Regions from separate parts of the Arthrobacter sp. efr-133-R2A-63 genome, predicted to be linked through region 1. Evidence: riboswitches for the same ligand, from Rfam matches in the RefSeq annotation. Region 1 holds a riboswitch; the other holds the start of a gene.
What was found. Region 1 has a riboswitch for glycine ahead of gcvP (aminomethyl-transferring glycine dehydrogenase). Riboswitches for the same ligand answer to the same signal wherever they lie in the genome.
Positions count from the first base shown of each region.

Region 1 (10,748 bases):
CCGCTGGTGGAACCGGCGCCCTCAGCCTTGAGGGCTTCCAGGGCAGCACGGCCTACGAAGTCGCTTTCCTTGGCGAGGGAGACAACGGGGCCCAGGCCTGCCGAGAAGGGGTTGCCTTCACGGGAGAGTTCGTTGCCGTAGAGCGGCATGCCGGCTTCCAGGCGCAGGGAGTCACGGGAGGCCAGTCCGGCGGGGATCAGCTCACCGTCCTGGGCAACTGCTGCGATTGCTTGCCAGAGGGCGGCAGCGGCATCATTGTCCACGAAGATTTCGAAGCCGTCCTCGCCGGTGTAGCCGGTGCGGGCGAGCAGCAGTTCCGTCGTGTTCCCGGCGAAGGTGAAGGGCACCTCGACGGCGGCGTAGTACTTGAGCCCGGTGACGATGGAGTGCTGTGCGGCAGGGACGAGGCGGAGGAGGATTTCTTCCGCTTTGGGGCCCTGGACGGCGATCAGCGAGGTTGCCGCGGAGACGTCCTCCACGACGACGTCGAAGTTGGCTGCCCGCTGTGCCAAAGCCTCGGCAACAACCTTGGCGTTGCCCGCGTTCGGGACCACCAGGAAGGTGGAGTCGCCGCGGCGGTAGGTGATGAGGTCGTCGATGATGCCGCCGTCTTCCTGGCAGATCAGCGAGTACTTGGCCTTGCCGACCGACATGGCGGAGATCTTGCCCACCAGGGCGTAGTCCAGGAATGCCGCGGCTTCCGGGCCGGTGACCCAGACTTCGCCCATGTGGGAAAGGTCGAACAGGCCCGCGGACCGGCGGACGGCGTGGTGCTCGGCCAGTTCCGAGTCGTATTTCAGGGGCATCTGCCAGCCACCGAAATCGGTGAAGGAAGCGCCGAGCTTCTTGTGCTCTTCGTAGAGCGCAGTGTAGTTCTCAGTCATCGTGAGGAGTCCTTTAGTTCTCGAAGGCTTCGATCGGAGGGCAGGAGCAGACCAGGTTGCGGTCGCCTGCGGCGCCGTCGATGCGGCCTACGGGCGGGAAGTACTTGTCCTGCTTGAGGTGATGGACCGGGAAGACGGCCTGCTCGCGGGAGTACTCGCGGTTCCAGTCAGAGCTCACGACGGCGGCCGCCGTGTGCGGTGCGTGGCGCAGCGGGCTGCTCTCCACCGTGAAGTCGCCGTGGGCGACCTGGTCGATTTCCTTGCGGATGGTGATCATGGCTTCGATGAAGCGGTCGATCTCCCCGAGGTCCTCGGATTCGGTGGGCTCCACCATCAGGGTGCCCGCGACGGGGAACGCGAGGGTGGGTGCGTGGAAGCCGTAGTCGATGAGGCGCTTGGCCACGTCCTCGGCGGTGACGCCGGTCTTGGCGGTCAGTTCGCGCAGGTCCAGGATGCACTCGTGGGCTACGAGTCCGCCTTCGCCGGTGTAGAGGACGGGGAAGTACTCGTTCAGGCGGGAGGCGATGTAGTTCGCGGCAAGCAGGGCGGACTTCGTGGCCTCGGTGAGGCCTTCGCCGCCCATGAGCTTCACGTAGGCCCAGGAAATCGGCAGGACGCCGGCGGAGCCGAAGCGTGAAGCCGAGATGGGCACGTCGTTGCCTTCGGTCCAGGCCGCGGCATTGCCGGGCATGAAGGGGGCCAGGTGCGCCTTGGCCGCGACCGGGCCCACGCCGGGTCCTCCGCCGCCGTGCGGGATGCAGAAGGTCTTGTGCAGGTTCAGGTGGGACACGTCGCCGCCGAACTTGCCCGGCTGGGCCAGGCCGACCAGGGCGTTGAGGTTGGCGCCGTCGATGTACACCTGGCCGCCGGCTGCGTGTACGGAGTCGCAGACCTCGCGCACGTCCGCGTCGTACACGCCGTGCGTGGAGGGGTAGGTGATCATGATGGCCGAGAGGACGTCCTTGTTGGCGTCGATCTTGGCCTGCAGGTCCGCGTGGTCGATGGTGCCATCGGCAGCGGTGGCCACCACCACCACCTTCATGCCGGCCAGCACGGCCGAGGCTGCGTTGGTGCCGTGGGCGGAAGCCGGGATGAGGCAGACGTTGCGCTGGGCCTCGCCGCGGGAGTGGTGGTAGCCGCGGATCGCCAGCAGGCCAGCGAGCTCGCCCTGGGAACCGGCGTTGGGCTGGATGGAGACCTGGTCGTACCCGGTGATCTCGCTCAGCTGGGATTCCAGGTCCGTGATCAGCTCGCGCCAGCCCGTGGTCTGGGAATCCGGGGCGAAGGGGTGGATCGAGGCGAATTCAGGCCAGGAGATCGCTTCCATCTCGGCGGTGGCGTTCAGCTTCATCGTGCACGATCCCAGCGGGATCATGGTGCGGTCCAGCGCCAGGTCCCGGTCCGAGAGCTTGCGGATGTAGCGCAGCAACTGGGTTTCGGAACGGTGCGTGTTGAACACCGGGTGCTGCAGGTAGTCCGAAGACCGCTCGACCGCGGCCTCCAGGACGAAGCCCTCATTGGCTTCGGTGAGTGAAGCACCAAACGCATCAAGGACACCGCCGACAACCGCCGTCGTTGTGGTCTCGTCAACCGAGACGCCCACAGTGTCGGCGTCGATGCCGCGCAGGTTGATGCCCTTGGCCTCCGCGGCTGCGACGATCCCGGCAGCCTTGCCCGGGACGCGGACGGTGACGGTGTCGAAGAAGCTGCCGTGCAGGACCTCAAGGCCCGCGGCCTTCAAGGAAGCAGCCAGGGTGCGGGCGTGGTGGTGGGCGGTCTCGGCGATCGCCTTCAGGCCCTCGGGGCCGTGGTACACGGCGTACATCGAGGAGACGATGGCCAGCAGTGCCTGCGCGGTGCAGATGTTGGAGGTGGCCTTCTCGCGGCGGATGTGCTGCTCACGGGTCTGCAGCGCCAGGCGGTAGGCGGGAGTGCCGGCGTCGTCCTTGGAAACGCCCACCAAGCGGCCCGGCATCGAGCGCTCCAGGCCCTTCTGGACCGCCATGTACGCGGCGTGCGGGCCGCCGAAGAACAACGGCACGCCGAAGCGCTGGGTGGAGCCGACGGCGATGTCGGCGCCCTGCTCGCCCGGAGGCGTGATCAAGGTCAGGGCCAGCAGGTCCGCAGCAACCGTGACCAGGGCGCCGCGTTCCTTGGCGGCGGCGATCACGCCCGAGTGGTCGAACACCCGGCCGGAAGCGCCCGGCTGCTGCAGCACGATGCCGTTGATCTCGCCCTCGGGCAGGCCCTGGGACAGGTCAGCGATCTCCACCTCGAAGCCCAGCGCCTCGGCGCGGCCCTTCACGATGGCGATGGTCTGCGGGAGGCAGTCGGCATCCAGCACCGTCTTGCCGTCGTGGGCCGTCTTGTTCTTGTTCGCCCGGCGCATCATCAGGACCGCCTCGGCCACGGCCGTGGCTTCATCAAGGAGGGAAGCGTTGGCGATGGGCAGGCCCACCAGGTCCTGGACCATGGTCTGGAAGTTCAGCAGGGCTTCGAGGCGGCCCTGGGAAATCTCCGGCTGGTACGGGGTGTACGCCGTGTACCAGGCCGGGGACTCGAGGATGTTGCGGCGGATCACCGGCGGAGTGACCGTATCGTAATAGCCCTGGCCGATCATCTGCACGGCCGTCTTGTTCTTGGAAGCCAGCCTGCGCAGCTCAGCCAGGACCTCGACCTCGCTCAGGGCGTCCTGGAGCGTCAGCGCGACGTCCTGGCGGATGTCTTTGGGAACCGCGGTGTCCACCAGCGAATCGACACTGTCGTAACCAACAGACTTGAGCATGATGTCAATGTCGGCCTGGCGGCGGGCGCCGATATGCCGGTCAACGAACGCGGTGGAGGTTGAACTAACCGTCACGAAGGAACTCCATTTATAAGGCGGCGCAAGGTACGCCACAGCTAATCGGATTCCTCCCCGCTCTGTATTGGACCTGAGAGTTTCCGCGAAACGTGCTTATGGCACTTTCCGCTTGCACCGTCGGTGAGCGCGCGTCAGCGTGCTGCTTTCCAGAGTTGCCTTGCCGCGGCGGTGCGTGGGCCTGAGAGATTCCTGGGGAGGATTTGCTCCTACGGCGCCTGCATCACATGCCTGCAGGACTCTCCCGCCGCAGATCAAAGGCGTATTCAATTGTGTGAATCGACTGTGGTTGCCGGTGACGGCTGCCACAACTACCAATTGTCCTATGGACTGCCCGCGTCCGCAAATAGGGTTACCTAGCAGCCCGACTTTCCCAACTGACTGGCACTTGTTGTCGTTTTGGAGCCTCAAAACGACACCTACTGCGAGTCAGTTGGGTGGCCACTCAGGTACGGAGGCGTTCGACGGCGGCCAGCAGCGCACCGACGTCGGCGCTCCTCGCGCTGGCCTTGACTTCCGTATCACCGGCGCCGCCTTCGAGCATTGCGTTGAAGTAGAGTCCATCGCCCATGTACCGGACGGCCTTGGCCATTTCAGGCCCGACTTCCTCGGCGAGCACATCGAGCCATTGTTGCTGGATTCCCGCGAAGCGCCTGCGGGTTTCTTCATGGGCTACTTCCGCGAGACGCGTGGCTGCCACAAACACGCGGTCCAAGGGCGTGTCGGCCCAGAGCGAGGACTTGATGAAGAACGCGGCAGCACCTTCCGGAGCTGCCTTCATCGCCTCGATGTCCAGCGCGGCCAGCCCGTCCATGCGCTCGAGCAAGGAGCTGATCATGGCTTCCTTGTTGGGGAAATGGTAGAGCAAACCGCCCTTGGAGACGCCTGCGCGCTTGGCGACGGCGTCCAGGGTGGCAGCCCGCTCCCCCACCTCGATCAGCAGGGCTTCAAAAGCATCCAGGACAGCGTCCCGGGCAATAGGTTTTCGCGGCATGGTGTCCATCATCCCTTAGTTCGATGCGGCAGTTCGATGCGGCAAATTGAAACTATACCGTCCAGACGGTACAGTTATGTTCATGTTCACCCCGTCCACAACCCAGCACCCCCGTACCCCTTCGATCCACACCGCCCCGTGGCGCGACTGGGCTGCCCTGGCACTCCTGATGTTCCCCGTGCTGCTGGTGGCTGTGGACAATACGGCGCTGACATTTGCCCTGCCGCAAATCGCCCGGTCGCTGGAAGTCGGGGGCGTACAGCTGCTATGGGTCGTGGATGCCTATCCGCTGGTCCTCGCAGCACTGTTGGTGTCCATGGGAAACCTGGGTGACCGGATCGGCCGCCGCCGCTTGCTGTTGATCGGCAGCACGGGCTTCGCGGCCGTTTCCGCGGCCACGGCCTTCGCCCCATCGGCTGAATGGCTCATTGCAGGACGTGCCAGCATGGGCATCTTCGGAGCCATGCTCATGCCGTCCACACTGTCGTTGATCCGCAACATCTTCCCGGACCCGAACCGTCGCCGGCTCGCGGTTGCCGTGTGGGCCGCGGGATTCTCCGGCGGAGCCGCGCTCGGTCCGATCTTTGGCGGTTGGCTCGTGGAGCATTTCCGGTGGGGAGCCGTGTTCCTGGTCGCCGTGCCGCTGTTGCTTCCCCTGCTCGCGTTCGGTCCGTCCTTGATTCCCGAGTCGAAGGACCGCAACCCGGGCAAGCCCGACGTTCCCAGCGTGGTGCTGTCCATCCTGACCATGGCCCCGATGGTTTACGGCATCAAGGAGGCCGCCGTGCACGGGTTCGGCCCGGGTCCCGCGGCCTTCATGGTGTTCGGCCTGGCTATGGGAATTGTCTTCGTCCGGAGGCAGGGCTCGTTGGCATCGCCCATGTTGGACGTTCAGCTTTTCCGGAACAAGGTCTTCAGCACGGCCATTACGGCCAACGTCCTGTCCCTGTTCTCCATGACGGGATTCATCTACTTCTTCGCCCAGCACTTGCAGCTGGTGGAGGGCCAGTCCCCCATGCAGGCAGGGATCGCGATGGTTCCCGCCCTACTTGCCACCATTGTGGCAGGACTGGTGGTGGTCCCTTTGGTCAAGCGGATCCGCCCTGGCCTGGTGGTGGCATCGGGATTGGCGCTGAGCGCGGTGGGATACCTCGTGGCCGCCCTGGGAAACCACAGCCAGGGGCCGGGGTACCTTTTGACGGCGCTCCTGCTGCTGGCCATCGGGGTTGGCTCGGCGGAGACCATCTCCAACGACCTGATCCTCGGCGCGGTTCCTGCCGACAAGGCAGGCGCGGCATCGGCGATCTCGGAAACGGGCTACGAACTCGGATCACTGCTGGGCACAGCCGTGCTCGGCTCCATCCTGACAGCGTCCTACCAACACCATTTGCTGCTTCCGGTCGAACTGTCGGCCCACGCCGCAGAACGCTCGCGGGAGACGCTCGCCGGCGCCATGGACACCGCATCTACCCTGCCCCAGCCATTGGGCGACGCCCTGAGCACCGCGGCGCGTGCGGCCTTTGAATCGGGGGTCCACATCACGGCAGCGATCGGGCTGGTTCTGATGGCGGGGGCGGCAGTCCTCTCCGCCGTCGTGCTCCGCCGCGTGCCGACCGCCAAGTAGGCGGACTCTAGACTGCCTGGTTCAAGGCTGCATCCGGAGCGCTGAAGCTGCGGGTGATTCCGCCCAGGGTGGCGGTGGCGAGGGTCGAGAGGTAGTCGTGCCGGCGTCGGGCGGTAATCCGCGAATGGGGCTCGAAGGATTGCCCGGGATCGTCCGCGTAATGCGCGGACAGCCCGTCGCGCATGAGCCGGATGCCCTCGGCGCGCTGCTGGGAGACCGCGGCGTGGGTGGAGCCGAGTTCCTCGGCGAGTTCCTTCACGGTCCGCCCCGCGAAGTAGATCTCCTCGACGACGTACCGCATCTTCTCCGGCAAGGCCTCGACGGCGGCCCGAAGGTACTTCAGGCGCTCATCGGCCAGGACCGAATGCTCCGGGGAGATCGTCTCCGCCGCGACCGTGTCCACCACCACGTCATCCAGCGGCGACAGCGTCCGCGCGGCATCGGCCAGGGCCGCTTCCACCACGCTGCGTTCAACGCCCAGCGCCGAAGCGGTCTCGGCCACCGACGGGGTGCGGCCAAGGACTCCGGAGAGCGTTTCCTGGACCGACATGGTTTCCTTGATGCGTTTGCGCGCCGAGCGGGTGGCCCAATCGCTGGCCCGCATCTCGTCCGCGAACGCCCCGACGATCCGGCGGCGCGCAAACGCGCCGAAAGGGACTCCGAGGTCCGGATCGAAGGAATCGGCAGACGTTATCAACGCCACGGACCCCACCGACGCGAAATCGTCGCGTGACAAATGAGAAGCTCTCGCGCAGAGCTCCGACACCAAATAGCCAACGAGCGGTAAGTGCTGCAGCACCAGCTCGTTGCGTTCATCGCGATTCAAAATTAGTCCCCCCATGAGACCCGTTTATTGAGTTGCAAAAGCCTGGTTCCAGGGGCTTCATGGGCCAGCTGCTGAGACGGTACAGCGTGCCGAAGATTACATGGACCAGACATGTATTCAGTGAACATACCATCTGAAAAATAACAATGCGTGTACGCTCATGAAAAAGATACAAATCGGGCCTCGGAAAACACGTTTTCGCAGGCCGAACCGGGGAATGGGGAACCGTGGGGGCGGACGAGCTATCAGCGATGCTGTGGCGTGAGCGGAGACAGCTGGAACTGCTGTTGTACCGGCTCGAAACACAGTTGCTGCACGTCCGGGCAGGCAATTGGCATTGGCTGAAATTCACTGCCGCCGACGTGGAAAAGGTCCTGGAAAACCTCCGGTTCGACACGCTTGCCCGGAACATCGAGTCGTCTGCACTGGCCATTGAGTGGCGCCTATCGGCCAACGCAACGCTGCCCATGATTGCCTCAGTGGCGCCGTCCGGAATCTGGCCGGAACTGCTTCAGGAACACCACCATGGCCTGGTCCGTCTGCTCAAGCAGGTCGAATCAACCGCGGCCGCCAATGTCGAAGCCCTCCGGATGGGGCCACAGGGCGCCGGGAACCAGGTGCTTGGCCCAGTACAGCCGGGCGACAGCGTGGCGCCGGGAGTGCCGGAGGCGTTCGCGCACTCCGACACCGTGGATGACGTGACACTCCTTGCGGAAAGCGCCAACATCGAGCGGGCCCTGGCCGTGACGAGGGATTGCTCGCTGCCACTCCTCGCAGAGTTCCTGGGCTTGGCTTAAGACCCAGCCTCTTCCTTGGGGGGCTTCCGCACGGGCGGACGCAGCCCGGCAACGAGTTCCTCGGCGTCGGGGCCGGCCTGGGCAGCAGCGAGGTTGGCCGCGGCGATCGCCTCAACCACTTCGCGACGTTGGATGGACACCCCGCGGGGCGCCTCGATCCCGATGCGCACGCCGTCGCCGCGGCCCTCCATGACGGTGATGACGATGTCCCCACCAATCATGATCTGTTCGCCCGGCTTGCGTGTCAGTACCAGCATGCTCTCAATCTACCTTTCCGAGCACCGCAACGCGGGCGGGCTTGCCGTCCACCCACCCGATGGGTAGGCCGAGTCCGTTGACCGTCTCGGGACTTCCGGTCTCCGACGCGCCGAAAACGGCAAGCGCGTCGACACGGACGCGCTCGGCGGCCAGGGCTGCGGAGAGCGCCCGCACCCAGGATGCCGTGTCTTCAGCCTTCCGCCCGGCGTCGACAACCAGCCACAACTGGTCTGCCGCGAGGGTGGCGATGTCCGCCGCACGCGTCACGGCTTCGCCTTGCCTGCCGAGCCCGTAGGCGACCAGCACGGTTTGGTCGGTGACGACCGCCTGGGCACGGGCCGCCGTCGCGCCCTGGCGCCCCGTCACATGGAGGTGCCCGAAAGCGGTCAGGGCTCCGGCCGTCCGGACGTCGAAGCCGCCCCCAGCGATGGACAATTCCAGTGCTGTCCCTAAGGCGTCGTCGCCGAGGCCAAGCAGGATGACGAGGTTGCCGCTGCCGGCCAATGGCACCGGCACGGCGGCCGGAGGGGCCGCTGGAACGGCGTGCCCGACGACGGCGTGCGGCAACGCGGTCAGCGCGCCTTGCGTTGGTGCTCCGGACGCCGGCGCCCGGAATTCGTTCCCCAGTTGCTCCAATATCCCGGCGAAATCCGGGGAGGCAGTAGAAACAACTGCCTCCGGCCGGTGCATGTCCATCTCGGCCGCGTCGGCCTGCTCCAGGAGCGCGGCTATCGCGAGCCCCTGCAACGCGTGCGCCTCCCCGGCAGCGTGCACCTCCCCGCCCGCTTGCGCCTCCCAACTGACTCGCAGTTGTTGTCGTTCTGGGCCCCCAGAACGACAACTATTGCCAGCTAGTTGGGATGGAACCTCGATGGTGGCCTCGTAGCGATTGGCTGCGAAGAGTCCGGCGATCCCGGGGTTGGTGACTTTCTCGGCTGAGACGATCCGCGCGCCAGGCCCGTATTGCTGCTCGGCCTTCACCCGGATGTCGTCCAGGGATGTGCCCTTAAGCTTGTATTGCTTCGGCATTGCGGACCACCCCCACGGTCTCGATCTGGATGTTCGCGGACGTTACTTCACGGTAGGACAACACGGGAACGCCGCCGTCGGGAGCTGCCACGAGGCGCCGGACCGCCGGCCGCAGCGCCGGAGCGCACACCAGAACGGCCTGCCGTCCGGCATTCGCCGCGGTCTCCACCGAAGCCTGCACGGAGGCCAGGACGGCGTCCAGTCGAGCCTGGCTCATGACAATCTGGGTACCGCCTTCGGCCGGGCGCATGTCTTCGAGCATGGACTGTTCCAGGAGCGGATCGATCATGATCACATTGAGCATCGCGCCGTCCAGGAACTTGGCTGCGAGCGCGGGACCGAGGGATTGCCGGGCGGTTTCGATCAAGGCCTCGGGCTCGGTGGAAACCTTGGCGCGCAAGGCAAGGGCCTCGTAAATGCGGGGAAGATCGTTGATGGGGACCTGTTCTTCGAGAAGGCCCTGCAGCACGCGCTGCACCTCGGCGAGGGACATCAGCCCGGGAATGAGTTCCTCGACGGCGGCCGGGCTCTGCTTGCGCACGCCTTCCGTCAGCACCCGGACGTCTTCGCGGGTGAGGAGCCTCGCGGCGTTGGCGGAAACAATCGATGACAAGTGGGTCACCAGCACGGACACCCGGTCGATCACGGTTGCCCCGGTCATTTCCGCACTGTGGCGCATCTCGGTCGGAATCCATTTTCCGGCCAGCCCGAAGACCGGTTCCACCGTGGAGGCACCGGGCAGAGCGTCAAGGTAATCGCCGAGGGCAAGCAACTTGCCCGACGGCGCCGTGCCGCGTCCGGCTTCCACTCCGGCAATGCGGATCGCATAGGTGGCCGGTGGCAGCTCGACGTTGTCGCGCGTGCGGACGGGCGGAATCACGATCCCCAACTCCATGGCGATCTTGTGGCGGAGGGAGCGGACGCGGGCCAGGAGGTCGTCCGAGGCACCGGAAACCATGTCAACAAGGTCCGGAGCCAGCAGGATCTCGACGGGGTGGATGCGCATGTCCTGCATGAGCCGCTCGTTGGGATCTTCCTCGGAGCTCAGGGTGGCTGCTTCCTGCGCGTCCTCCGCCTCGCTCTGCTTTCTTTGCTGGGCCGCCAGGCGCCTGGAACCGAAGAGCAGGAAGGCGCCCACCAGCAGGAAGGGAATGATGGGCATGCCGGGGATGAGCGCCATGGCGACGGCGGCCAGTCCCGCGATGAGCAAGGCGTTGGGCGACTGCATGAGCTGCGAGGAGGCCGTCCGGCCCATGTCCTCCTCGGCATTCGACCGGGTGACGATCATGCCCGTGGACACGGCCATGAGGAGGGCCGGGATCTGTGTGACGAGACCGTCGCCCATAGTCAGCAGGCCATAGGAGTTCAGCGCATCGCCCACGTTCATGCCGCGCTGCAGCACGCCGATGGCAATGCCGCCAACGAAGTTGATGATGATAATGATGATGCCGGCGATCGCATCGCCCTTGACGAACT
Region 1 is NZ_JARVRG010000016.1:18,532-29,279, reverse strand. It holds gene gcvT (glycine cleavage system aminomethyltransferase GcvT) at 1-884, opposite strand, end outside; gene gcvP (aminomethyl-transferring glycine dehydrogenase) at 898-3,744, opposite strand; glycine riboswitch at 3,797-3,902, opposite strand; glycine riboswitch at 3,904-4,001, opposite strand; gene QRN45_RS08090 (TetR/AcrR family transcriptional regulator) at 4,190-4,738, opposite strand; gene QRN45_RS08085 (MFS transporter) at 4,821-6,362, shown strand; gene QRN45_RS08080 (sigma-70 family RNA polymerase sigma factor) at 6,370-7,203, opposite strand; gene QRN45_RS08075 (hypothetical protein) at 7,416-7,985, shown strand; gene QRN45_RS08070 (carbon storage regulator) at 7,982-8,242, opposite strand; gene QRN45_RS08065 (hypothetical protein) at 8,247-9,272, opposite strand; gene QRN45_RS08060 (flagellar biosynthesis protein FlhA) at 9,250-10,748, opposite strand, start outside.

Region 2 (10,748 bases), on a different contig from region 1:
TGGACGGCCTCGACGGCGGCCAGTCCGACTTCGCTCGGCACAAAGTACTCGAGTTCATGGAACGGCGTGGTGAATCCGCCCGGGTAAATCCGGTACGAACGGTCGAGCCGGGCACCTTCCGTACCCGAAATTTCGCCCTCGTCCTGGATCTGCGCGATATTGTACCGTTTGGTGTAGCTGCGGTTTGCCATGCTAAGGCCCGGCGCGCCCGGGAGGTCCAAGAGCTCGCACGAACCTTCTTCCGGGCACCAGAGGAACGAGTAATGGCGGTTCTCGTCGATGTCGGACTGCCACGTTGCCTTGGTCTCCGCCCACGTGGGATAGGTGATTTGTTCTTGCAGGTAGTAGCGCTCCTCAACCGCCAACTCCACCTCAAGGAAGATCCCCAGGGTACCCAAAGCCACCTGGGCTGCCCTGAGTTCGCGGAGCTGCCCCTCGCCGATTTCGACGATCTCGCCGTAACCATTGATCAGCTTCACCCAACGAAGGCTTGAGGAGAAGCTACCCAGGTCCTTCCCGGAACCGTGGGTGCTGGTTGAAAGCGCCCCAGCAATCTGCTGTTTGTCGATGTCTCCCTGGTTGCTCAGCGCGAGGCCTTGCTCCCACAATGGATCGCCGAAGGCATTGATCGTGGTGCCTGCAAGGGCCCTGGCGCGACGCCGGACAGGGTCGGTTCCGGTGATGCCCGACAGTGCGGACATGTCCATCAGGACGCCCCCCGTCTGGACCAGCGGTGAGGACGAATGCCCTGAGCCGACCGCCCGCACGGGCAAGCCTTCGCGGATCGCGAAACGAACGGCGTCGAGCGCTTCTTGTTCAGTCCGCGGCCGGACGGTGAAGGCCGGCGTGGCGCTTTGGTTCCCGCCCCAATTGGTCCAGGTGACGTCTGTTCCGAAAGGGGCCGGCGGGGTGGCCGCGCGCGACGAGACTGATGTGCCGGGAAGGTTCGCGGTGGTCATTGCTAAGCTCCGTTGCTTGTCTGAACGCTCATGCGCCGTGGTTGATCATAAGGTGCTTGGTGCGGGAGTAATCGTCCAGGGCGTAAAGCGAGAGGTCCCGGCCGTAGCCGGATCCCTTGAATCCGCCCCACGGTACCTCGCAAGCCAACACCAAGTGTGAATTTACCCAGACCGTACCGAAGTCGAGTTGCTTTGGAACGCTCAAGGAGAGGCTTGAATCCCGGGTCCATACCGAGGCAGACAGTCCGTAGGGACTCTCGTTTGCCCGTGCAATGGCTTCATCGGTGGAAGTGAAAGTCTCGACCGTGACCACGGGACCAAAGATCTCGTGGGTGGCGATAGGCGCCCCGGCCGGCACGTTGCTGATGACCGTGGGTTCGATGAAGTAGCCGGGTCCTTCGAGGGCAGAACCTCCGATGGCTATGTGCAGGCCGGCGGCTTTAGCCTCGGCCAGCGATTCCTTGACTCGTTCGAAGTGCGGGTGGGAAATCATGGGACCGATTTCCACGTCGTCCCCTGCCCCCGGAGCGCCGACCACCAGGGTGCTGACTTCACGCACCAAATGTTCCGTGAACTCGGCAGCCACCGACTCGTGCACAAGTACGCGGCACGCAGCGCCACAGTCCTGCCCGGCATTCCAGTACCCGGCGTTTCGCACGCCGGCGGCGGCAGCACGGAGGTCCGCGTCTGCAAACACAACAACCGGAGCCTTGCCGCCGAGTTCCAGATGAACACGCTTGACCGATTTGGCCGCGGTCTCCGCGACGGCCTGCCCGCTGACAACGCTCCCCGTCAAGGCGACGAGGGCAACGTCAGGGTGTTCGGAAATCCGCTGTCCGACGGTCCGGCCCTGTCCCGTCACAACATTGAGGATTCCGTCCGGAATACGTCCGGCCAGGAGTTCCGCGAGCTTTAGCGTCGAGAGCGGTGTCTGCTCCGACGGCTTGAGGACGATGCTGTTTCCGGCGGCCAGGATGGGCGCGATCTTCCAGGCAGCCATCAGCAACGGGTAGTTCCACGGGGTGATGACGCCAACCACGCCCACGGGCTCCCTGAGGATCACCGAGGTGTGCCCGGTCGCATAGTCCCCGCCAGCCATGGACGTCAGCGTGCGGGATGCTCCGGCCATGAAACGGAAAGTATCAATAGTGCTGGAGACATCGTCCTCAGCAACGGTTCGCGGCTTGCCGGTGTTGGCGGACTCGATGATTTCGAAGACTTCACGGTTGGCTTCAATGATGTTGGCGATCATGTTCAAGACCTCGGACCGCTCCTTCGGCGTGGTGGCGCCCCAGGATTTCTGGGCAGCCACGGCGGCTTCAACAGCAACGTCAACGTCCGCGGCTGTGCCGGCCTGCACGGAGGCGATGACCAGTCCAGTGGCGGGATCTACGACGTCGATGAGGTGGGTAGAGGTGCCCGGAACAAACGATCCTCCAATGAAGTGCCCGCCGGGCGGCAGAGGCAATGGCACGATGCCCGAGGCGTGGTGGGCTGCAGGGGAGCTGCTGTCTTCGCTCACGCGGCGGACGATGAACTGTTCGGTGTTGATGAGTGTCATGATTTTGCCCTTGTTTTCTAGCGCCGGTCGTGGCGTCGGGAGTTTATGGGAAGTACAGGCGGATGGTCTGCGGTGCGTCAGACCAAGTCGCTTGCGAGTACGGGGGCCTGGAACGTTGTGGCCTCGGCCTTCTTCCGGAACACGCGTGCCGCGACGTAGTAGAGCGGGGCAACCACAACGAGGCCAACGATCCATGAGAGGTCCACGCCACCCATTGCCGCTGCGACGGGCCCGGTGTAGATCGCTGTTGCCGAGAAAGGAAGCTGGACCAGGGCGCCTGCCACGTAGGCTCCGATGGCCACCCAGTTGAAGCGCCCGTACACTCCGCCGTCGCGCTTGAAGAAGTCTTCAACCCTGTAGTCGCCGTGCCGGAGAAGGTAGTAGTCGACCAGGTTGATGGCCGTCCAGGGAACCAGCACGTACATCAGGAAGGAAAGGAAGTTGGTGTAAAACAGGATGAAATTGTCGCGTGCGAACAGCGAGATCAGGAGTGCGAAGGTAAAGAGGATGATTGCCGCAACGCTTCGGGTCTTGGCGCGGGGCAGCCAGTTCGGCTTGAACGTCTGGCCAATAGTGAGGCTGCACAGCACGCCGCAGTAGAGATTCATGGCGTTCGAGGCTGCAACGCCGAGGCAGAAGATTCCCACGACTGCCAGGGTCCATGGCTGGAGCAACGCTCCCATGCTGCCGACGATTTCGACGTTGCCGGCGTCTGCGCCCATCGTGACCGCCAAGGTTCCCACCAGGGCGCCCAGGATCATCGGGAAGAGCGTGCCCAGGACGCAGCCTGAGTAGGAGGCCCAGAACGCCGGACCCGAGCCGGTGCCTTGCGGCATGTAGCGGGAGTAGTCCGAGACGTACGGAGCGTAGGCGAGCTGCCACAAGGCGGATACGGAGACGGTGGCCATGAAGCCGACCCAGTTGAAGTTTCCCTGGTAGAGGAAAGTGGCAGGCAGCCCGTGGACGAACATGATCCAGACGAAGGCCAGAAGCAACGCCAAACCAGCCACGATGCTGAGGAACCGAGCGTAGGCGTGAATGAGCCGGTAGCCGAAAATCGTGGCAACAACGCTCACGACGCCGATGATGATGATGCCCGCGTCAACACTGATGTCCGGGCTGACTGCGGCCATTGCCTCGCCGCCAAAGACCAGGTTCGCGGCGAAGAATCCGACGTACATGATCACCACGATGACAACGATCAGTAGTGCTCCGAAGGAGCCGAATTGGCCGCGGGTCTGGATCATCTGTGCCACGCCCAATTGCGGTCCTTGGGCGGAGTGCAGCGCCATGAAGATGCCACCGATGACGTTTCCGAGGATGATTCCCACGATGGCAGGCACAAAGCTTAGCCCGAACACCGTCGTGGCGAGTCCGCCGGTAACGATGGTCATGATCATGATGTTGGACCCGAACCAGATGGTGAAGAGGTCCCGCGCTTTTCCGTGGCGTTCGTTCAACGGGATGGGCTGAATGGTTTTGTCTTCGAGTCTGGGCACTTCGGTGACAGCGGCGGGATTGCTTCGGGTGCTCATGATGCGGTCCAGGATGCTGCTTGCAATTGACGGACAGCGGACGTTTCGGCCTTGCCGCGATTCACCATCAGCGCGAGGAGGTCGAAGACAAGGGTGGCCGCGGCCACCGAGGTGATGTCTGCATGGTCGTAGGCCGGCGCGACCTCGACGACGTCGGCACCGACGATGTTAATGCCATCCAGTCCGCGGAGCAGGGCCAGCAGCTCCCGGGAGTGGAGTCCGCCCATCTCAGGGGTGCCGGTGCCCGGCGCATAGGAGGGGTCCAGGACGTCGATGTCGATGGAGACGTAGACCGGGGTGTCGCCGAGCCGCTCCTTGACCCGAGCAATGGCGGCGGGAACGCCTATGACGTCCAGGTCCGAGCAGCGGATGATCTGGAATCCGAATTCATGGTCGCGGAGGAAATCGTTGCGGTCATAGACCGGCCCGCGGATTCCGACGTGCATGGACCTATCTTCCACGAGGAGGCCTTCCTCGAACGCCCGCCGGAAGATGGTTCCGTGTGTGACCGGCTGGTCGAAGTAGGTGTCCCATGTATCCAGGTGGGCATCGAAGTGCAGCAACGCGACCGGTCCGTGGACTTTGTTCAGGGCCCTGAGCATCGGGAGGGCGATGGTGTGGTCGCCACCGATCGAGATGAGCTTCTTGTCCTCACTAATCAGGGGCAATGCCTGCTCTTCGATTTCACGGACGGCCCGTGCGATGTCGTAGGGGGTGCAGGCGATGTCGCCGGCGTCCACAACCTGGACTTCGTTGACGGGCTCAACGTCCAATTCCGGATGGTACCCGGGACGCAGAAGCCGGGAGGCTTCGCGGACCGCGGCAGGACCGAAACGGGCGCCGGGCCGGAAGGACGTTCCGCCGTCGAACGGTACGCCGACGATCGCAATGTCGTAGTCCGGGACGCGGTCGATTTGGGGAAGCCTGGCGAAAGTGCCGAGGCCCGCATACCGGGGAACTTTTGTTGCGTCGACGGGGCCGATGGGCTGATGCGTTGTCATGCCGGGATCCTTCGGTAGCTTGCTGCCGGGCGGCGACGCTGGCAGCGGTGTTGGGATGTGGGGGTGCTCGCCTTTGAGCGGGAAGTAGGTAATCCAATTCTTAGTGACGTGCATCACGACGCATAGCGGTAGATTGACTACAAATGGCCGAGGCTCTTATACAAATGTCTAAGCACCGTGAAATCGGCCGGAACCCAACGATTCGGGAGCGCATTTTCATGGCGATTACTGTGGCTGAGCTCGTGGCGGAACCTCAGCTAGGACTCACGTTTTTGGCCGGGTCGGAGGGTAGGGACAACCGGATCACCTGGGCACACACCTCCGACCTGCCGAGGCTGTGGGAATGGGTCACCGGCGGCGAACTGATGATGACCAATGGCCTGTCCATCCCCGCCGACCCCCAAGGCCAGGTTGCGCTCGCCGAGGCGCTCGTCGATGCAGGTGCCAGTGCCCTTGCCATCGGGGAAAAGATGCATGCTCCGGAGCTGCTGCCGGAGTTCCTGGCGGCCTGCGAGCAGTTGCCGCTGCCGCTGATTAGCATTCCGTATCCATTGCCCTTCATCGCTATCGCTCGAACCGTGGCTGAAGCTTCCCTTTTGGAGGAATCGCGACGCCTGCGTCAGACCGCACGGGTGTATGACTTGCTTCGTACGGCGGGAACAATTGAGGACCATTGGCAAGGCCTTCTCCAAGGACTCGCGGCTGAGCTCAATGCGGAGCTTTTCGTCGTGGACCGGCGATGCCTCCATCCCTGGCACCCGGACGGTGAGCCGCTGCCGGACTTCCTGCAAGCGGAATTGGCCCCCCTGACGGGACATATACCCATGACCGGAAAGAAGTTCCAATGGCATCGGCTTCGGGACCGGCACGTGTTGATGATGGACATCCCCACCCACGCCAATGCGGTCCTGGTGGTGCTGCCGAAAAGCGATCCGCACCCTGACGCCGTCGTGCTTCTGCATGCGGCGACGGTGCTGGGACTGGAACTCTCGCGAACGGCCCTGTCCCTGGAAGGGCGGCACCACCTAGCAGGCGAATTCCTCCTGCAGGCGTTCGATGGGCGCCTCGGGATCGCGGAACTGGAGATCAGGCTCGGCCATTTTGAGATTTCCGCGCAGAATTTCGTGGTGGTTTCGATAGGGGCCGACGACGGCGAGCGGCTGGCGAACATTCACGTGGAACTGTGGCGCCACGGACTTCAGGTCGCTTGCCTGCGGCGTCTCAACACCCTTCATGTGGCGGTAACCGCGGGGGTGACAGATGACGTTTTGATCCACTGCGCGGGGCCCGGGGTCCGGATTGGCATCAGCTCGCCTACGTCTGCCGGGGGCGTCCAACGCGCACTCCAGGAATCGCTGTGGGCGCTCGGTTCAGCGAAAGGCAATGCCGTAAGCCTGACCCGTTACGCCGAGGGGCCCTCCTGGCTGGGGCTCACGAGTTTCGAGGAGGGCACGGCGTTGGTACAGCGGCTGCTCGGCCCGATCTTCACGTATGAACAGAGCCAGGAAGGCGATCTCATCGTGACTTTGAAGACCTACTTGGACACTCAGAGGTCGTGGCAAAAGACTGCCGCGGCGCTCTTCGCCCATCGCCAAACCATCATCTACCGCATCCGGAAAATCAGCGAATTGACGGGGCTCGACATGACCGAAACCTCCACGTTGGCCCAGCTTTGGTTTGCGCTCCAGATCCATGAGGCCATGCACAAGTAAACCCGCTGCCGATAGCAATGTCCGCAAGCAGATGTTGCCCCGGCACTGACGTTGTGTGTATGGTGTGAGCCAAATCACCCCAAATCTGAATATGCCTTTCGAACCGTGGCGGGAGAGTCCTCCCAGCCATCAACCGGGCAGGCGCCGTAGGAGCAAATCCTCCCCAGGAATCTCTCAGGCCCCCGTACCGCCGCGGCGAGGCGACTCTGGAAAGCAGCCAGGCTTCGGTCCGGCTCACCGACGGTGCAAGCCGAACACAACGCGACAATGCGTTCTGCGGAATCTCTCAGGTCCGATACAGAGCGGGGAGGAACCCAATTAGCCGAGGACCGCCTCGCCGCGATCGACATCACCGTCAACCGCAACGCGGTTCCGTTCGACCCGCGTCCGCCGATGGTGACCTCCGGCCTGCGGATCGGCACCCCGGCACTGGCAACCCGCGGCTTCGGTGAAGCGGCGTTCCGCGAAGTTGCGGACATCATCGCCGAAGCACTGATCGCCGACGCCGACCTCTCCGGCCTGCGTCACCGCGTGGAGGCACTCGCCGCCGCGCACCCGCTCTACCCCGGCGTCGCGAACCTAGCGTAGTCCGGGATCGGCTCGGTACGCCCGTCGGGTCCGAAGGGGCCTGCTGGTCACCTCAACATTAAATCCCTGAAGTTCCTGCTTGCCGCGGGCGCCGTCGGAGTGCTCTACAAGGAGCAGGCCTCGATCTCCGGCGCCGAAGTGGGCTGCCAGGGCGAGGCCGGCTCCGCTTCCTCAATGGCCGCCGCCGGCTTGGCCGAAGTCATGGGCGGCTCCCCGGGACAGGTGAAGAACGTTGCCGAGATCGCAATGGAACACAACCGGGCCTCACCCAACGCGCTGCGCTTCCTCACACCCGAACAGGGGGAAGGGCTCGACGGGCCGAAAGGGGCAGAACCACCGGAGCCCGTCTCAATCCGGGACCCATGTCAGTGCCAGGTTAGTGATTTCGCAACCCCAGCAACAACGAAGACCCTCCTGCCCAACGTTTCCGCAGGTGGGAGGGCCTTCACTGTGGAGCTAAGGAGATTCGAACTCCTGACCTCTTCGATGCGAACGAAGCGCTCTACCAACTGAGCTATAGCCCCTGGTCAACTGTGCATTGCCAGTGTCCCTAGGCTACAAACTATCTTCGCGCTTTGCCAACCACGACTCGAACGTGTCTGTCCCGGTCCGCTGGCTTGGGACCAGATTCAGCCCCTTCCGAAGATATCTGCCCATCTCCCCCGGCAACGGCACCTCCACGAGAAGCCCGGCACGGCCCGACGCCTTGCGCCAGATCTCAGCAAGTTCGCGCATGGACCGGATGTCCGGTCCGCCGATGGTTCGCCTCCGGTGCCGCTCTTCTGAAGGCTCCCGCAACGCCTCGGCAAGCAACTCGGACGCCACATTCGCCGGCGAAATCGTTTGAAAGCGCGCACCCTTGAAGACCGGGATGAGGCGGACTTTCGAGCCCGCCTGGAAAACCGCCGTCACGAGGCTGTGGAATTGGGTGGCCCGCACAACAACCGTCTCCAGCGACGAGAGTGCGTAGACCCGCTCCTTGTCTGCTTTGGAGACATAAAACGCCGCGCTGCTCTGGTCGCAATTGATGATCGAGAGGAGAACGGCCTTTCGGACTCCGGCGACGGTGGCCGCGGCGAGCAGGCGCGCGCCGCCGTCGGCGAATTTCCTCCGCGCTTTTCCGAATTGCCCTTCCAAGCAATCGATCACCACATCGGCCCCCTGCAGGGCTTCGGCCAGCCCGGCACTGGTGGTGACGTCAGCCTGAAAGTAGCGCGCGCCGTCGCGATGGACTGGTGACGCGCCCGACGGCGGGCGGCGGCTCAGCACCGTCACGTCGAGCCCGGCGTCGAGCGCCAAACGGACGACTTCACGGCCCACTTGTCCCGTGCCACCTGCCACGCAGACGGTAGTCACTGGAGGTTATGCCCGGCGGCGCTGCAAGACGTCGTCGAGGTTGCTGAGGCCGCTCTGGGGCTTGCCGTGCTGCGCCTGGACCGACGCGCCCACGGACGGTGCGCTGGCTGGCTTCAACGTCGGCTTGCCGAGGGGCTTGGGAGCCTCAGGCAGGTCGAGGGGCTCGGGGGCGGGCCGCGGCGCCTTGGCGGCATCGACGTATGTTGGTTTGGGGACGTCCACGGGCTGCCATTCAGCTTCCTTGGATTCCGCTGTAAACCGGACTGTGTTGTCGCCGGCGGCGACAGCAACATTGAGGGCGGCTTGACGAAGTTCGACGGCGGTCAGTCGCGTCGCTTCACGGGCGTGGGCTTCGGCGTCGAAAATCTTGGTCGCCGGACGGTCCGTTGCAGGAGCGCTTGCGCGGGGACTCTCGGCTGGAGGGGCCATCGCGTTCCGGAAGGCCTTGTTCATCTTCGCCCTGCGGTCCCGGATGGCCAGTCGGCGAAGCAGGAAGACGGTCGCGACCACGCCCACTATGCATCCCAGCGGCAGCCACGCGGAAACGAGGCCAAGAATGCGGAGGACGCCGGAAACGGCAGCCGCGAGCAGGAGGAGAACGGCGGCAAGGGCAAGGGCACAGCGCCCGTATCTGACTTTGAAGACCGCTGTTTCCGATGCAGCATCACGCCGTTCGCCGGCGCCGGCCGATACCTCGGGCAATGCGGTTGCGGTGCTCTGCATGGTTTCCATTGCTTTCTCCTGCCGAGGGGTGATTGACAGAACCACCCCGGCTTGCAGTTCATGAGCGTCTTCGTCAATAACATCTGTTGGGAAGTCACCGGCCATCTGGATGTGCTGGCGACGATTCCGGAGTATGTATGGCGCAACCCAAACGATCCACAGCGCGACAGCAATGACCAATATCACCGAGCTGCTGAGAGGGAAGTCCACAATCAAAACCGTAGAAGCAAATAGCCGGAGGCCACCGCATTGCCAACGGTGTGTCGTCGGAGAGTCGGCAAATCAATGGACTTATGACCCTTATTCGCCGAAAGCGGCTAGTTGGCTCCGTGCCGAAGCCAAGCGGCCAGCAAGCCTCCGGGGACCTCTTCCGAGGTCAACGCAAAGCTTCGATGGTCAGCCCATTCTCCGTTGATGTGAAGGAAACGCTCGCGGCGCCCTTCGTCGCGGAATCCCAACTTCTCGACAACTCGCAGGCTCGGCCCGTTCTCCGGCCTGATGTTGATCTCCATCCGGTGCAAGCCAAGGGCTTTGAAGCAATGGTCGGTGGCCATGGCAACCGCAGTGGGAGCTATTCCGCGGCCGGCCCGGGCCTGGTCCACCCAGTAGCCAAGCGTGGCCGTCATCGCCGATCCCCACATGATCGAAGAGACCGTCAACTGCCCTACGATCCTAGGCTCCTGGAATCCAGGAATACGCTCCGTGATCACAAAGGGGAGCGCACTCGCTTGCCGGGCCTGGGCGTTGAGGGAAGCCACCATCTGCCGGTAGTTGGGAAGGCGACCACCCGGGGCCGGGTTGGAGGCTTCCCAAGGCGCCAGCCAATCACTGTTGCGTGAGCGGACCTCGGTCCATTCCTTCTTGTCCCGGTAGTGAATGGGACGCAACATGAGGTCGCCGCATTCGAGCGTCACCGGCCATATGGCCGACCCCCACACAAGGACCTACTTGCTGAGGCCGGCGGCAAAGCCCGGCAGCCACTCCCGCAGTCCAGGCCCGAGGTCTTCGCTGTCGCATGCGAGCTGGACGCAGGCTTTGAGGTAGCTGAGCTTGTCTCCGGTGTCGTAGCGACGGCCACGGAAGACGACTCCGTAGACGCCGCTGCCCTCACCCTCGCCGGCAGCCAGGACCTGAAGGGCGTCCGTCAGTTGGATCTCTCCCCCACGGCCCGGTTCGGTCTTCTCGAGAACGTCGAACACCGAGGGGTGGAGTACGTACCGGCCGATCACGGCCAGGTTGGACGGAGCTTCGTCGGCAGCAGGCTTTTCGACAAGTTGTTTGATGCGGACGTAGCCGTCTTCACCGATGTCCTC
Region 2 is NZ_JARVRG010000004.1:10,145-20,892, reverse strand. It holds gene QRN45_RS00685 (D-arabinono-1,4-lactone oxidase) at 1-959, opposite strand, end outside; gene QRN45_RS00680 (aldehyde dehydrogenase family protein) at 988-2,520, opposite strand; gene QRN45_RS00675 (purine-cytosine permease family protein) at 2,598-4,055, opposite strand; gene speB (agmatinase) at 4,052-5,056, opposite strand; gene QRN45_RS00665 (PucR family transcriptional regulator) at 5,275-6,768, shown strand; glycine riboswitch at 6,868-6,968, shown strand; partial or broken gene QRN45_RS00660 (serine hydroxymethyltransferase) at 7,084-7,356, shown strand; partial or broken gene QRN45_RS00655 (L-serine ammonia-lyase, iron-sulfur-dependent, subunit alpha) at 7,423-7,614, shown strand; tRNA gene QRN45_RS00650 (tRNA-Ala) at 7,808-7,880, opposite strand; gene QRN45_RS00645 (SDR family oxidoreductase) at 7,912-8,697, opposite strand; gene QRN45_RS00640 (hypothetical protein) at 8,719-9,444, opposite strand; gene QRN45_RS00635 (GNAT family N-acetyltransferase) at 9,753-10,325, opposite strand; gene galU (UTP--glucose-1-phosphate uridylyltransferase GalU) at 10,380-10,748, opposite strand, start outside.
Region 2: linked by a shared signal. The riboswitch ahead of QRN45_RS00660 (serine hydroxymethyltransferase) and the one ahead of gcvP (aminomethyl-transferring glycine dehydrogenase) in region 1 are both predicted to bind glycine.